DNA from 3 places in the Chengkuizengella sediminis genome. Region 2 is predicted to be linked to each of the others. Evidence: riboswitches for the same ligand, from Rfam matches in the RefSeq annotation. Region 2 holds a riboswitch; each other region holds the start of a gene.
The links. A riboswitch is a leader RNA that binds a small molecule or an ion and turns the genes downstream of it on or off. The one in region 2 is predicted to bind cobalamin.
Positions count from the first base shown of each region.

Region 1 (5,189 bases), on a different contig from region 2:
TCAAAGGTGTATTTACAGTCCAGGGCTATTTCGCGGATTAGCAGGACTTATTATAGGTGTTAATGCTGTGGATAAGGAATTAGATTTACAAGATGACAAAGCCTATTTAACTAACACATTAGAGACAATGAATCTTTATTTACTTGGAGATGAGAATAAGCTCTTTGTTCCTGGAGACTTCAATTACAGATTATCTGGAGACATTTTTTCAGGAGCGTCAGGGATGATGCTTGCCCTCAGCGAAGTCAATTCTTATGGATTTACCTGGTTACCACTACCAAATATTTCAAGGTTATTCCCTTCATATTGCAACACTGAGAGAAGTAACTCTGTATTGAAAGGAGGTGATTTTTTTGAATCAAATATTAGCTCTTCAACAATTAGAAACCAAAAAAGACAGTGAAATTTATAGGGTACCTGATGAAACCTACCCAATAGTTGACGGAGGAGATACTGTAATTAAAATTAGTTCTAAAAAATAAACTAATTATGTAGTATATTTGTTTGTAGTAACCTCATGGATAAATCATCAATGGGGTTACTCTTCTTACAGTTATTATTTATCCTTAATCCAAAGATTATGAAAGTCATACATTCCTAAACTTCCAAATTTATACCCTTGAAGGTTACTTGAGTAAGCAGTCTCTTCTTTGAAGTGAAACTGGAAAAGAATGAGATTTTCTTGGCGGAACCAATCTTCCATTTCATTCCAGATAGAAATACGTTCATTTGTCGTTTTCCCACTAATAAACCGATCCATATACATATCCATTTGTTGATTCTCTTCTAGAGTGAACATTTGACGATATAAGCTGTTATTACCAAATGGTTCAATCAAATTAATTTCCGAATCACCAACTAAGATTACATTTATCATGATAAGATGCGCTTGTTGGAAAAACTCCTTTTGGAGTGTCTTTTTTAGATCAAGAGGCAGGAGTTCTAAAGATACCCCAATTTGATTACAACGGGACTGAATCCAAAGTGCGTTCTCTCTCCACTGAAGAGAAGGAATAAGCATCGTCAGGGTTTCACCAGAATATCCACTTTCTTTGAGATCTTCCCGTGCTTCTGATAGTGTATAAGAAGGAAAAATTCTCTTTTTGCTATGAGTATGTAAAAAGCTGTCTGAAGGGTGAACTTCCTTCAAGTTTGTTTCATTAATCATCGTGTTTCGATCAAGAGCAAGGCGAATGGCTCGTCGAAATGCCGGGTGTTGTTGTGGACCTGGTTTTTTTGTTTGAAAAATAATTAATTGTGTAATCGTTACATGCTGATTAACTGTTTTTTCTTGCAACTCCAAAGAATCTACATTTTTAGTGGTCATCTTGTAAGAAAATCTGCCTTGTAGTTCCTCTGGAAAACGAAAAATCTCTACTCGATCCAACCAAGCTCGTTCCTTAAAATAATGATCAAAAGCTTCTAATATTAATTTTTCTTTAGAGAATGAACGAACAAAAAAAGGTCCTGTACCCACTACTTGTTGTTTGATATCAACATCATATGGAACGATGGAGGCTTTGTTAGAACTCAAGATGTTTGGGAAAAAAGGGAAAGGTTGTTTGAAATGAAAAATGACAGTATGATCTCCTGATGATTCTACCTTGTTCAAATAGCGCCCCAGCCAATAGAAGACGCTGGCAGTCGAATCAAGGACACGTTGGAAAGTATAAATCACATCTTCTGATGTTAATAGTCTACCGTGGTGAAACCGAATTCCTTTACGCAGGTAAAAAACCCACTCCTTTTCGTTTGGGGTATCCCAACCGAGAACGAGGTGTGGGTAAATTTGTTTTGTAGTTGAATCAATGCGAAGCAATGTATCGTAAATTTGACCTGCAAAATGGTATTCGAATGCTGTAGAGACTTGGGCCGGGTCTAAAGAGATGAGGTTTCTGTACATGGGTATACGTAAGATGTGTTTTATTTCCTTATCCCCTTCCGTTTGAAAACCAAACCACTCTTCTAGATATTGCCCTAAGAAACTATGAATTTGTGTAGGAATGGATAAAGAATGGAGGAACTCCATTCCTTCTTTGAAATGATCTTGTGCTAGCTGTTCTGATACATACATCTTAATGCCATCAAACAGAGAAAGTTGAAAGTTAATACGGGATCTGTACCCTCGACCACGTCCTGGTTTCCACCTTATCCATCCTTGTTTTTTTAATCGATTTAATACCCCTTTTGCATTTGGCTGACTACAGCCGAGGATACTTATGATTTCACTCAGCGTAGTTTCAATTTCGACATCACTTTTTTGAGTTGCATAAGCTGCATTTAAAATAAGGTAATGTTCGATTAGTTTCATTATTGTTTCCCCTCATAGAAATTAAAGTATTTATCATATATAAGTTAATAAAAGGGATGAAAATCATGGGAATTTTCATCCTTTTTAGTTGCAGTAATTACTTATACAATTATATCAGTTGCAGGGGAAATTATAAATATAAACACAAAAGTCACAAATTTAGCATGAGGATTAAGAGTTACAAGAAATAATTAACAAAAGCTAGATATGGAGGTCTTACAAGGTGAAGAAAATTTTAAAGGTCTTATTTATTACTTTAGTCATTTTTCAATTGAGCAGTATCAATTCATATGAATTTACAGATTACAAACCTGGTAGTGTAGCATGTTGTGGTTCAGGAGGAGGGGGAGGGTGATAATGATCCCCATCTTTTATATAAATATAAAAAAACTATCCAGACAGGCGTGTCGATATTCAATCGATGCGCTTTTTTTACTGTGTACAGTTTCAAATCTTAAAAAGCATTGTACAAGTCACTCAAATTAACATATAATGATTTAAGAGATTGAAATGGTTATTATATATACAATTTAATATTGAAATGATAGGTGCCTATGAAATTATTTTTTAGGTTAAAAGGGAAGCTCGGTGTGAATCCGACACGGTCCCGCCACTGTAAATGAGGACGACCTCAGTATGCCACTGTTCTATTGAATGGGAAGGGGAGGAAGTCAGAACTCATAAGTCAGGAGACCTGCCTATATTTTAAGAGCGATGATCCTTCGAGGAAAAGGAAGCTGCAAATCGAAAGGTTTAGTATGCCCTTTATTCTACACGGATAAAGGGCTTTTATATATATACATACATAAAAAAGGGTGGAGAAAATGAAGAAAATTTTAATGATTTTACTTGTGTTTGTACTTGCATTCAGCTTAGCTGCATGTGGTAACAATCCGAGTGAGGTAAGCGAAAATCAAGATCAAGGCACACAGGATGTAGCAGAAAGTAATGATACAACTCAAGAAGAAACCGAAGAAACAGCTGCTGAGAATATAGAAAATGGTCAAACGATATATCCATTAACGGTGACAGATGCTTCAGGTAATGAAGTCACAATTGAACAAAAACCTGAACGTATCGTATCCCTTGCACCGAGTATAACGGAAATCTTATTTGCACTTGGATTAGATGAGAATATTGTAGGTGTTACTGAATATGACGATTTCCCAGAAGAAGCCACAACAAAACCGAAAATAGGTGGGATTCTAGATGGCAATACAGAAGCAATTTTAGCTGCTGAGCCAGATCTTGTGATCGGGGGACTTTCTTTAAACGAAGCGATTATCATAGGCTTGGCTGAACTTGATATTCAAGTGTTTACAATTGAACCTAATTCGATTGATGAAGTGATAGAGGACATTCAATTACTAGGTTTAATTACAGATGCAAATGATGCAGCTGAAACTGTAGTCACACAAATGGCTGATGAAAAACAACAAGTAGTAGAAGCTGTATCAGGGATTTCTGAAGCAGATAAAAAGAAAATATATCTTGAGTTTTCAGAAGGCTGGACAGTGGGTAGTGGCGAGTTTATGAATGAATTAATCGAGTTATCTGGTGGGATTAACGTAGCAGCAGATCAAGCAGGTTGGTTACAAATTAGTGAAGAAAAGATTATCGAAGAAAATCCCGATGTCATCATCTATACGACGAAGTATATGGATTTGAAACCTGTGATTACAGAACGAAGTGGATGGAGCGAAATCACAGCAATTAGAGATGATAGTTTAGTAGGGATGAATGACGATTTAATTAGTCGTCCAGGCCCTCGAATTACACAAGGTTTATTAGAAATTGCTAAAGGAATTTATCCAGAATTGGTGAAATAAATGAAGCATAAATTAATGATATGGGGAGGAGCAGGTTTACTGCTTCTTCTTCTTTCCATCGTAGTGAGTTTATCTATGGGTTCAGCACATATACCATTGTTACAAGTTTGGCGTATTTTGTTACACCAGCTTCCTTTTGTAGGACAACATATCTCTGTGGATTGGCCAATTTCTTCAGAAAAGATAATTTTACAAGTTCGTTTTCCTCGTATTATACTCGGTATTCTAGTTGGAGCTTGTTTATCTTTAGCAGGTGCTGGCTTTCAAGGAGTATTAAGGAATCCACTAGCTGATCCTTTTACTTTAGGAGTAGCTACAGGCGCTTCTGTAGGAGCTTCATTTTTAATCTTATTTGGTATTCAATTTTTATGGTTAGGTCAATGGACAGTACCTATTGTTGCTTTCCTATCAGGAATGTTAAGTTTATTGTTTGTATTTAAATTAGCAGGTATACAAGGTAAGTTTCGAGTAGAAACAGTGATTTTATCAGGAGTTGTTGTTCAGGCATTTTTAGGCTCAATCGTATCTTTTATGATCACTTTATCCGATGATGTAATTAATCGTATTTTATTTTGGTTGATGGGTAGTTTGGCTTTACGAGGTTGGGATTTTTCCATTATATTATTTCCATATTTATTCATAGGATTAATCATTCTATTAGGGTATGGGCGAGTGTTAAATTTATTTGCCTTAGGTGAAAGACAAGCAGCACATCTTGGTGTGAATGTAAATCGTTCAAAGTGGATCGTGCTTATTTTTTCAACCTTAATCTCTGCTGCAGCTGTTTCGGTAGCAGGTGTAATAGGGTTTGTAGGTTTAATTGTGCCTCATTTAATTCGTTTATTAGTTGGTTCAGATTATCGATTGATTTTACCATTATCTGGACTATTCGGAGCAATATATGTATTGTGGGCAGACACCATTGCAAGAATGTTATTAAATCCTCAAGAAATTCCATTAGGTGTAATTACCGCTTTTATTGGAGCGCCATTTTTTGCATATCTACTATCTAAAAATAAGAAAATCACCAATCCTTCTTAAGGATAGAG
Region 1 covers NZ_SIJC01000006.1:134,171-139,359, forward strand. Annotated here, with positions in the region: gene lanKC (class III lanthionine synthetase LanKC) at 1-403, shown strand, start outside; gene EPK97_RS13665 (ABC transporter substrate-binding protein) at 557-2,311, opposite strand; gene EPK97_RS22245 (hypothetical protein) at 2,535-2,666, shown strand; cobalamin riboswitch at 2,841-3,027, shown strand; gene EPK97_RS13670 (ABC transporter substrate-binding protein) at 3,136-4,140, shown strand; gene EPK97_RS13675 (FecCD family ABC transporter permease) at 4,141-5,181, shown strand.
Region 1: linked by a shared signal. The riboswitch ahead of EPK97_RS13670 (ABC transporter substrate-binding protein) and the one ahead of EPK97_RS09140 (hypothetical protein) in region 2 are both predicted to bind cobalamin.

Region 2 (5,189 bases):
TAAAAAGAGTTTGATTGTCCATCGTTCTCACCTCTAATTGAAAGATTATCAAATTACATATCAAAAAACAATTATCAATTGACAACTAAAAAGAATTGGAGTATGATTTAATTATCAAAAGACAACTAAATGAGGTGAGTTATATGAAATCATTAGTCATTTTTACACATCCAAATCACAACAGTTTATCCTATGCGTTTTTACAAAAAGTACTAGAGGGTATCGGTGAAAACTCAAATATTAAGGAAGTTCAAGTATTAGATTTATACGAAGAAGGATTTAACCCACTGCTAGTATTTAATGATGAAAAAAGAAGAAGGGATATGCACCGTGATCCAAACATGGAAAAGTACAGAGAACAGATTCTTTGGGCTGATCAAATTGTTTTTGTATATCCTATCTGGTGGGGAAGACCTCCTGCCATGCTTCAGGGTTATATAGATCAATTGTTTGCAGCTAATTTTGCCTATAAAGATGATGGTTTTTTTCCAAAAGGGCTTTTAAAAGGGAAGTCTGTCGTATGCATATCAACGATGAAAGGACCTGCTAATTATCCGTTGATCTTCTTAAATAATGCTCACAAAGTTTTAATGAAAAAAGCTCTTTTGAATTTTGTAGGAATAAAAAAAGTGAAATTTTTTGAGTTTGGTAATATGGAAAGTCCAAAAGGGAAACAAACCGAAAAGCTAACGAAAGTCTATCGATATTTTCAACAAGTGCAAGTATAATAAAAAAAGTGTTTTACAACTTTAATAACGTAAAAAGTATGGAACAAATCCAGAACTTGGATTATAATTAGCATAGGCTGTTTAACAAGTGAATATTGTAAAAAAGGGTGAAACGTTGAAGCGTTTCTTAAAAGGGAAGACGGTGTGAATCCGTCACGGTCCCGCCACTGTAAATGGAAAGTAAGTGTAAACCACTGTGTAAAACGGGAAGGTTTATACAAACTGAATGATTTTCAGTTGAATTACGTTTGATCCATGAGTCAGGAGACCTGCCTTTTTTTGTATCACAAGTGTACCTACGAGGATAGGGAAAGTGAATAAATTTTTAGTCGTTTATTTGCACTTTTCTGCACTTCTGTAGGAAGTGTTTTTTTTATACCCCAAAAAGTGATGGAGAATCAAAGGAGTGAACACCTAGTACTTTTTGGGGGCCCCGGAATAAAAACCTAATATTAATGTGGAGGAAGAGGAAGAGCATGATGCAAAAAAAGTTATTTCTTGGAGTAGGATTTTTACTAACGTTTCTACTACTTATGCCAGCATCTCTAATCATGGGTGAGGAAGGTGTAAAAGTGGAAGTGAACAATGAGAACGGTGGAGAAACAAGACCTGATTTAGACACAGCGAAGGTTGAGCTTACATTTACAGAGATTGAGAACGGTTCTGCTAACATTTTTTTAAGTAGTCCTGAACGGAATTTTTTCTCTCCAACCGATTTTCCAATTGTAGAGGGTACCGAGTTAATTGATTCTACAATTTTAGTCGAAAATGGCAAGGCTGAATTTGATTATATGTTCCCTATTCGTGGTGATTATCAAATGACAGTGGAAGTTTTAGATGAAAACGGGATCTTGGCAGGCACTCATTTATTGAACATTCATATTCCAGAGAATCAAGCTGAGGTACAAAATGCGATTATTTTTGTAAGTATCCTCGTTTTATTTGGGTTTTTGGTCGGTCTAATTTTAACAGCTAGAAGGGGGAGAACTCATGCGATATCGTAGTTTGTTATTGATGTTGGGATTAGTTTTTCTATTAGGACTATCCACAACTGTTAGGGCTCATGATGATAATGATCATGGTCGAGCGATAGATCACCATACGGAAGTAGGGAAACTTTATTCATTTGAAGGGAAGTTGGAAACAACAGAGAATGGTCCTTTTGAAATTCTGTTTCATGTCATACGCTTAGAAGATAATGCACAAATTCTTACGATGAAAAATACTTCAGAAGATGGAACTTATCAATTTGCTGCTCAGTTTTTTGATGGAGCCGAACATGATGTCACATTTTCGCTCCTAAATCCGGTTACGAACGAAGTCATTATGGAAAGAACGGAATTAGTTGAAGTACAAGGTTTTGATCCACCGATGTTTATTAAATTAAAAACGATATTCTTTTTAGTGATGATGATTGGGATAGGTATGTTATTAGGTGTGGGTGTCATAAAATTAAAAAGGTCGAGACATGCGATAAAAGGAGGAGCTTACCATGGAATATAAATATGAATATCAAAACAAGAATGGTTTTAAAAATAAATTCAAAGCAATGTTTCTTTCACTTCCGATTCAACTAACTGTTGTTGCACTTTTGGCGGGGATCGTCATTTATACCGCTTTATTTTCCAGTTATGCACCCGTACATGATGCGCTTCATGATTTAAGGCATGGTTTAATGTTTATTCCATGTCACTAAGGTGGTCTTTTCATTGAAAAATGTTTTAGTAAATCTATTTTCCGTTGTGATGCATCGCTTAGCTAAGAAACATCAAGTCGTAGCATTAGAACAGACGATTTCTTTATTTTTAAAATTTTATAGCAAACATCCCGATAATCTTTTTGCAATACTAATCAGATTTAGTGAGGATTCTCGATGGGTTCTACGTTATTTGTCAGGTAGAGAGCTAGGAAGATTTTATACAGAAAAGTCCGAGAAAGTGATGGAGATTTGGTTTAGGTTAGCGAAAGATGATAACCTCTACGTAAGAGAAGGAACAGCAAAGGGGATTACATACGCAAGTGAAACGAACGCAAAGGAAGTTTGGCACAAGTGGGAGACATCTTTCTCCCACTCCTCAGAACATGTTCGTCAAACAGCAGTGATGACACTGATTCACTTTTTAGAAAAACATAAAAAAGAGATCAACCTAATTCCCGTCCTAGAACTTGTAAAAAATGATACCTCATCCAAAGTAAAGGTGATCGTAGAAAAATATATCGTCCCTCTTATAGAAAAGGGAGATGATCCGCATAAGCCTATACTAGACTATGAAACAACTGAAGATCTCCCTATACCTTCACGAATGATAGATCAAGTAGTAGGACAGGATCATGCTGTAGAAACGATTAAAATTGCAGCTCGTCAGAAACGTTCAGTGTTATTAATTGGAGAGCCTGGAACTGGAAAAAGTATGTTAGGGCAAGCGATTACTGAACTATTACCAGTCTCAAATTTAGAGGATGTTATAGTGGAAAGTGGCCATTCTGAAAAAAACGTTCCTAAGATTAAAACTAAACCTGCTGGGAAAGCAGAAGCGTATATCCAACAGTTTGAAAATGAAACTCGAGCGAGTCTTACCACTTTTCGTTGGATGATGGGTTTTGTTTATGTGGCTGTTTTATTTGTTGCGTTTTTTTACTATTTTACAAAGGATGAACCGATTTTTCTTTTGATTGGGATTGTTGTAGTAGGGTTGTTATATTGGGTTTCTAAAAAAATGAAAACAAATCCTACAGTGCAAATTCCTAAAATTTTGGTTCATCATACAAATACAAAACGGCCTCCTTTCATAGATGCTACTGGACTTCATGCAGGAGCGCTTTTAGGTGATATTCGCCATGATCCTTATCAATCTGGGGGATTGGAAGCCATGCCGCATCAGTTAGTTGAGCCAGGTGCCATTCATCAAGCACATCAAGGGGTATTATATATCGATGAAGTATCCACACTGTCCACAGAATCACAGCAATTTTTACTCACTGCCTTTCAAGAGAAAAAACTTCCCATTACAGGTCGTTCACCTGGTTCCAGTGGGAGTATGATACGAACAGAAGCGGTGCCGACAGATTTTATTATGGTGTTGGCTGGTAATGTTCCAGATGTGGATAAAATTCATCCTGCTTTAAGGTCGAGAATTCACGGTTATGGTTATGAGATATATACAAAAACAACCATGGAGGATACGGAATACAATCGCTATAAACTAGCTCAGTTTGTTTCACAAGAAATAAGGAAAGATGGGAAAATACCTCACTTTACTAGAGAGGCAGTTCATATGATCATTGGACGAGCCAAAGAGGTGTCACCACGTTCGAATCAGTTAACAACAAGGTTTAGAGATTTAGGTGGATTGATTCGTGCAGCTGGGGATATTGCTGTGCAGTCTGAAGCTAAGCTAGTGGGTAAAGAGCATGTTGAGCAAGCACTATTGAAAGTAAAAACATTGGAAGAGCAAATGATGTTGGAAGCGGATAAAGGTAAGTTTTCAACACCTTATTCACAAGTGGGGATGGTTCAAACTTTGGTTAATTACAAAGGGATCATGGAACAGGTTGTAAAGGTTTCTATGGTAGTCCAACCTTCCGATATAGTGGAGTTCAAAGTTCCCGGATGGATGAAAAACGAAGATCGAATAAATTTAGAAGTTTTGTTATATCAGATGGGGTTGTATGGTAAATATTATATTCACTTCGATAGTGCAAACCAGATTGATGGATCAGGTCGGACTAACGGGAGAATTGGAAATCATAGGGGAGATCTAGCCGAAGGAAGCAGTGGAACGGATGGAACTGATCACTCAAGTTCTATAGAAGGAATAGTTTTGGCTATTCTTGTAGATGCGTATTCGATTAAACATAACATATCATTACCTGTGGATTTTGTAGTGTGCGGTAATGTGGATATGATGGGGATAATTAGTGAGACCTCTTACTTTGACAATAAGTTAAAAGTGACAGAACGTTTAGGCATTACTAAAGTCATAGCTCCATTTGAGAATGTTACAGATGATGTTCCCGAGGATATGGAAGTGATGTGGGTAAAAACGGTGGATGATGTTGAAGAGTATATTGTTAATTGTTTTGGGAAGATAATAACACACTTGTGAAATATATAAAAATAAAAAGAGGCGAAAATTATAAAAAGCCAGCATCATGAATGCCGGCTAAATACAAATCTAATATTTGGATGTATTAAAGTTTAGTTACGTTAACAGCTTGAGGTCCACGGTTTCCTGGTTCAACTTCAAAAGAAACTTCTTGACCTTCATCTAAACTTTTAAATCCGTCACCTTGGATTGCTGAGAAATGTACGAATACATCTTCTCCACCTTCAACTTCGATAAAACCGAAACCTTTGTCAGCATTAAACCATTTTACTTTACCGTTTTGCATTAAATATTCCTCCTAGAAAATATACATATCAATTTTACCATTTTACTTTGTAGAATAATATTAAATATT
Region 2 covers NZ_SIJC01000003.1:423,557-428,745, reverse strand. Annotated here, with positions in the region: gene EPK97_RS09150 (MarR family winged helix-turn-helix transcriptional regulator) at 1-22, opposite strand, end outside; gene EPK97_RS09145 (NAD(P)H-dependent oxidoreductase) at 144-728, shown strand; cobalamin riboswitch at 817-1,019, shown strand; gene EPK97_RS09140 (hypothetical protein) at 1,205-1,732, shown strand; gene EPK97_RS09135 (hypothetical protein) at 1,719-2,231, shown strand; gene EPK97_RS09130 (CbtB domain-containing protein) at 2,221-2,424, shown strand; gene EPK97_RS09125 (ATP-binding protein) at 2,438-4,834, shown strand; gene cspD (cold-shock protein CspD) at 4,920-5,120, opposite strand.

Region 3 (5,189 bases), on a different contig from region 2:
AGATCATGTACTCCAATGGGTCTCCCATACACAAAATGAACCTTTGGATATTGTTCTTTTGCTTCATCAATCGCTGCTGGAATATGGATCTTAGAGTGCCCTGCACCTAATAAGATAATTGGGATTACAACAACCTTCGTTGCTCCTTTATCAATACAAAGGTCTATTCCTTGATTGATATTTGGTTTTTCAAACTCTAAAAAACAAGTTTCTACTATCGGTGTATGAATACGTGGCAGCATATTTTTTATAAAAGTTCTAACCTCATCATTACCTTCTTTATCTCTACTTCCATGACCCACAAATAATACAGCTTCCATGATTAATACCTCCCATGATTTCTTTCCTTTTATATTACTCTCCGCATATGACTTGTTCTGTCACTAATACAGGTACATCACGATATGTAAAACCTTCAATTTCTTTCACACGTTTAAAATATTTATGGAATCGCTCGTTTGGAAAACCGTCATTGGCATATCCCTGCACAATTCGTTCAATTATATCTACAATTTTTTCTTTTTCAATACCTTCTGCCACAGGTTGTGCCGCATGAGCTGTTCTTCCTATTGTTTTTGCTCCTAAAAACAAATCAAACTTACCTTTGCGGAACACAATTCCAATATCTTCTTTGACTGCGCCATAACAAGCCATCGCACACCCGTTAAAACCAATTTTTATTTCTTTAGGTGTTTTTAAACCATCAATACGTTTATGTATCTCATTTACATATGGAATAGATTCATCCTTTTCCTCATCACAGAAATCACATGCTTTCACTTGAGCTACATCCCCGATGGGAGCTAGCAACAGCCCTTCATTTTTCAAGCGATTTGTTACCCTATCTGGGTGACTGGTAGGTACTCGTAGTAGAATTTGATGGTGTGGTGTATATTCTATTTCTCCTTTTTCATCAGCGATTTCTGCAATCAGCTTCATTTGTTTAGCCGTAAATTTCTTGTTTGCGATCCCTGAGCTTATTGCAAATTCTAAAATCGATTCCTGTTGAAAAACAGCTTTCTCCACCTTAGCATCTTCTTTGTTTAAAATTGGGGCAATTTCTATTTCTTGATTTTGCTGCAAAGTCCGTAAGGCCTCAGTCGCTAAAGTTAGAGGAGCTGTTCCCTCCTTTTGTTTTTCTTCTAATGATAGATTATCGTTTTCTGAAGGATATAAAGCTTGTTCCTGTGTTAAAGACCAGGGTTCATTTTCTTTTTTTAATCGCTCATGTGGTTTAAGCTGTTGTTCATTACGATCCAATGTGTATTTTCTTTGATAACCTCTTGGTGTAATCATTTTCCCATCATATAAAAATGTAGTAGAATTTCCGATAATAACGGTTGTTAACATACCAATATCAAACTCTAACATTTTTTCTAAAGTAGTTATCTGCACATATTCACGATCACGATAAGCACTTTTCACTAAACCTACAGGGGTATTAGGAGCACGATATTTTAATAATATGTTTTGTGCTTCAATAATTTGTCTCGTTCTTCTTCCACTTCTAGGATTATATAAAGCGATGACAAAATCCGCAGATCCTGCTGCATCTATTCGTTTTTCAATTCGTTCCCATGGTGTTAAATGGTCACTTAAACTAATCGTACAAGCATCGTGCATAATCGGAGCACCTAATAATGAAGCACAGGAATTAATGGCGGAAATACCTGGGATGACTTCAACTCCTACACCTTCTGTTTCATTCCAACCTTTTTCTATTAAAACTTCATAAATCAGTCCAGCCATACCATAAACTCCTGCATCCCCACTGGAAATAACCGCTACTTTTTTACCAGCCTCTGCTTGTTTTACCGCTTCCTGTGCACGACTTACTTCTTCCGTCATACCTGTTCTAACGATTTCTTGATTTATGAGCAAATCACGAATTAAATCAACGTACGTGTTGTATCCAATAATGACATCACTTTCTTGTATCGCTTCACGTGCTCTTTTTGTGATATGCTCAAAACTACCTGGACCAAATCCGATAACTAATAGTTTACCTTTCATCTCACATTCCTCCTTTATTTAAACGTAATTGTTGTTTAAGTCACTTCTATAAATCGTTATGCTTAAGTTATTCTTTAAGATCATATTCGAAAATATATAAACTACCACTAATTGGATTAATCCAACATTCATTTAATACAAAAAAAGCACTTCTACAATTAAATCGTAGAAAGTGCTAAATTATCTCTGGAATGGAACAAAAATCTACCAGTCTCATTATACACCTCCCTATCCTCGTAGGTTCATATTAGTGTTACAGAAAATGGCAGGTCTCCTGACTAATGGATCATCGTATGTACTGAATGTTTGATTCAGTTACTTAAGCCTTCCCATTATTATAGTGGCTTAAGTCTACTCTCCAATTACAGTGGCGGGACCGTGACGGATTTAAACCGTTCTTCCCTATTAAGGAACGAATCAACGTTCCACCAATTTCAATAGTATTCAATTGTTTAAACATCAAATTCATTATAAAGAAATGTTACTATTCTGTCTATGATTAAATCATATATTAAATCTATTAATTTTTAAAACAGGTATTTCACATCATTTGTCGAATATAAAAATGCGCAATTACTATACACATAAGACTTGGAGTGAATACAAATGAATTTTAATCCATGGGTTTCTATTTGGTTGAAACCACGAGCAACGATGAAGGAAGTATTTGAAAGAAAACCAAAACACACATTTTTATTAATTTATATCGGAACAATTTCCACTACGTTAAACAGAGCATCAACAAGTTATATCGGTGATGACTTTGCTACAAATATGGTCTCAATCCTTACCCTATGTTTATTTTTAACTATTATAGGTGCATTAATAACATATTTTATTGCCCCATCCATTTTACGTTGGGTAGGAACATGGTTAGGTGGAGAAGGAGATAATACTCGAATTCGATACGCTTTATCTCATTCACTTATACCAAGTATTTATATTTTGGTTTTCACTTGGATTCCTATGTTATTTTTGTTTGGGATTGAAAACTTTACTCTTTTAACACCAAAAATTGATAATGATCCTGTCTTATTAATGACTCTACTATTTTTTGGGTTTATACAAATTACGTTGGGAATTTGGGAGTTTATTATCTTCCTTAAATGTTTTGGAGAAGCTCTTCAATTTTCAGCATGGAAATCACTACTAACTGTTATAATTATATTCGTAGCATTAATGGTATTGATATTCCTATTTGGTCTTTTTATTACAACGATCTCTTTCATATAAAAATAATAAATTAGGAGGGCTTCTTATTAAGAAGTCCTCTTTCAATTGGAAATCCTCCATTTTTTAAAATTGATAACTTGGTTGAAGTGGCAGGTTTTACCCTTTTGAATGTAAATAGCTACTCTTCCATAAATATTCATAAATATAATATATGGGGAATATGATGTTGAGAATTCACTAGAAGGAGGAATAAAATGAAGTTATTTAAAGGTTATCGTTTATGTTTTTCAGTAATGTTAATGGTGTGTTTAGTTGCAACACCACTCATTACACCCATCTTTACAGTTGTTGATGCAAATTCAGAGGTGCAAAAGAAGGATGCAGAAAAACGAATAACATTCCGAATCGATAATGTATCTACCAAGGAACAACGAAGTGAAATTGCTAGAACGGGTGTCGTAATCGAAGAAATTGGTGAAAATCATGTCATTGTTATCGCACACCCTACAGAAGTTAAGGATTTAAAGAAATTAAATTTTCCACTAACTGAAGAAATTCCTGATCAAATGGATGCCTTAGATTTCCCTAATTCGGATGCTAACTATCACAATTATGGAGAGATGGTAGATGAGATTGATCAAGCTGCAATAGACCATCCAAATATCCTTGAAAAATTTAGTATTGGTCAAACTTACGAAGGTAGGGATCTATGGGTTGTTAAAATTAGTGATAATCCATCGGTAGATGAAGATGAAGCAGAGGTATTATACGTTGGTCTTCATCATGCTCGTGAACACTTAACCGTAGAAATGACATTGTATTTAATGGATCTGTTCACAGATCAGTATGGAACGGATGCAGAAATTACTAACTTAGTGGATAATAGAGAGATTTATCTTGTATTTAACTTAAATGCTGATGGTGGAGAATATGATGTAAGGAATGGAAGTTATGATTTCTGGCGTAAAAATCGCCAAATTAATAGTGGTTCTAGTTATGTAGGTACAGATTTGAATCGAAATTATGGATACAATTGGGGATGTTGTGGAGGATCAAGCGGTAATACAAGTAGTGATACATACCGTGGAAGTAGTCCTTTTTCAGCTCCGGAAACAAATGCCTTGAAAAATTTTGTTGAGAGTAGAATTATCGATGGTAAGATGCAAATTACAACAGCAGTAAGTTTCCATACCTATGGAGAATTAATATTATATCCATATGGTTACACTTATACGGATGTACCGAGTGATATGACACAGGATGATCATGATGTTATGGTAACGTTAGCTAATCAGATGGCTAATATGAATGGATATACTCCTCAGCAGTCTAGTGAATTATATATAACCGATGGGGATATGACAGATTGGACTTATGGGGAACATAAAATCATGTCATTTACGTATGAAATGTATCCTACATCATCCAATCCAGGATTTTATCCGCCAGATGAAGTGATTCAGAGAGAGACTGAGCGAAACCGTGATGCTATAGTATACTTAACCGATAAAGCGGACTGTCCATATGATGTTATTGGCAAAGCAGCACAATATTGTGGTGGTGATGGTGGAGGAAATACTGAGATTGTATTTGAAGATGATTTTGAAACGGATAAAGGTTGGATCTCAGATCCTAATGGAAGTGATACAGCTACAACAGGAAATTGGGAACGTGCTAATCCAAAATCTACACGTTCTAATGGGGCGAAACAGCTAGGAACAACAACCAGTGGAAAATTTGATCTTGTTACAGGAGCAAGTAGTCGAGGGTCTTCCGCAGATAGTAACGATATTGATAATGGAGTCACTTCTATTCAATCATCAGCAATTTCTTTACCAGCTGATGGCTCAATTACATTATCTTTCTCTTATTATTTCAGTCATGACTCTAACGCCTCTAATGATGATTTCTTCCGTGTGAATCTCGTTCACTCAAATGGAAGCGTTGTCACTTTATTTGAGAAGTCAGGTACTTCCAGCGATCAAGATGCAGTATGGTCAAAT
Region 3 covers NZ_SIJC01000005.1:164,417-169,605, forward strand. Annotated here, with positions in the region: gene EPK97_RS12165 (sirohydrochlorin chelatase) at 1-320, opposite strand, end outside; gene cobJ (precorrin-3B C(17)-methyltransferase) at 355-2,013, opposite strand; cobalamin riboswitch at 2,261-2,461, opposite strand; gene EPK97_RS12175 (Yip1 family protein) at 2,620-3,246, shown strand; gene EPK97_RS12180 (M14 family zinc carboxypeptidase) at 3,441-5,189, shown strand, end outside.
Region 3: linked by a shared signal. The riboswitch ahead of cobJ (precorrin-3B C(17)-methyltransferase) and the one ahead of EPK97_RS09140 (hypothetical protein) in region 2 are both predicted to bind cobalamin.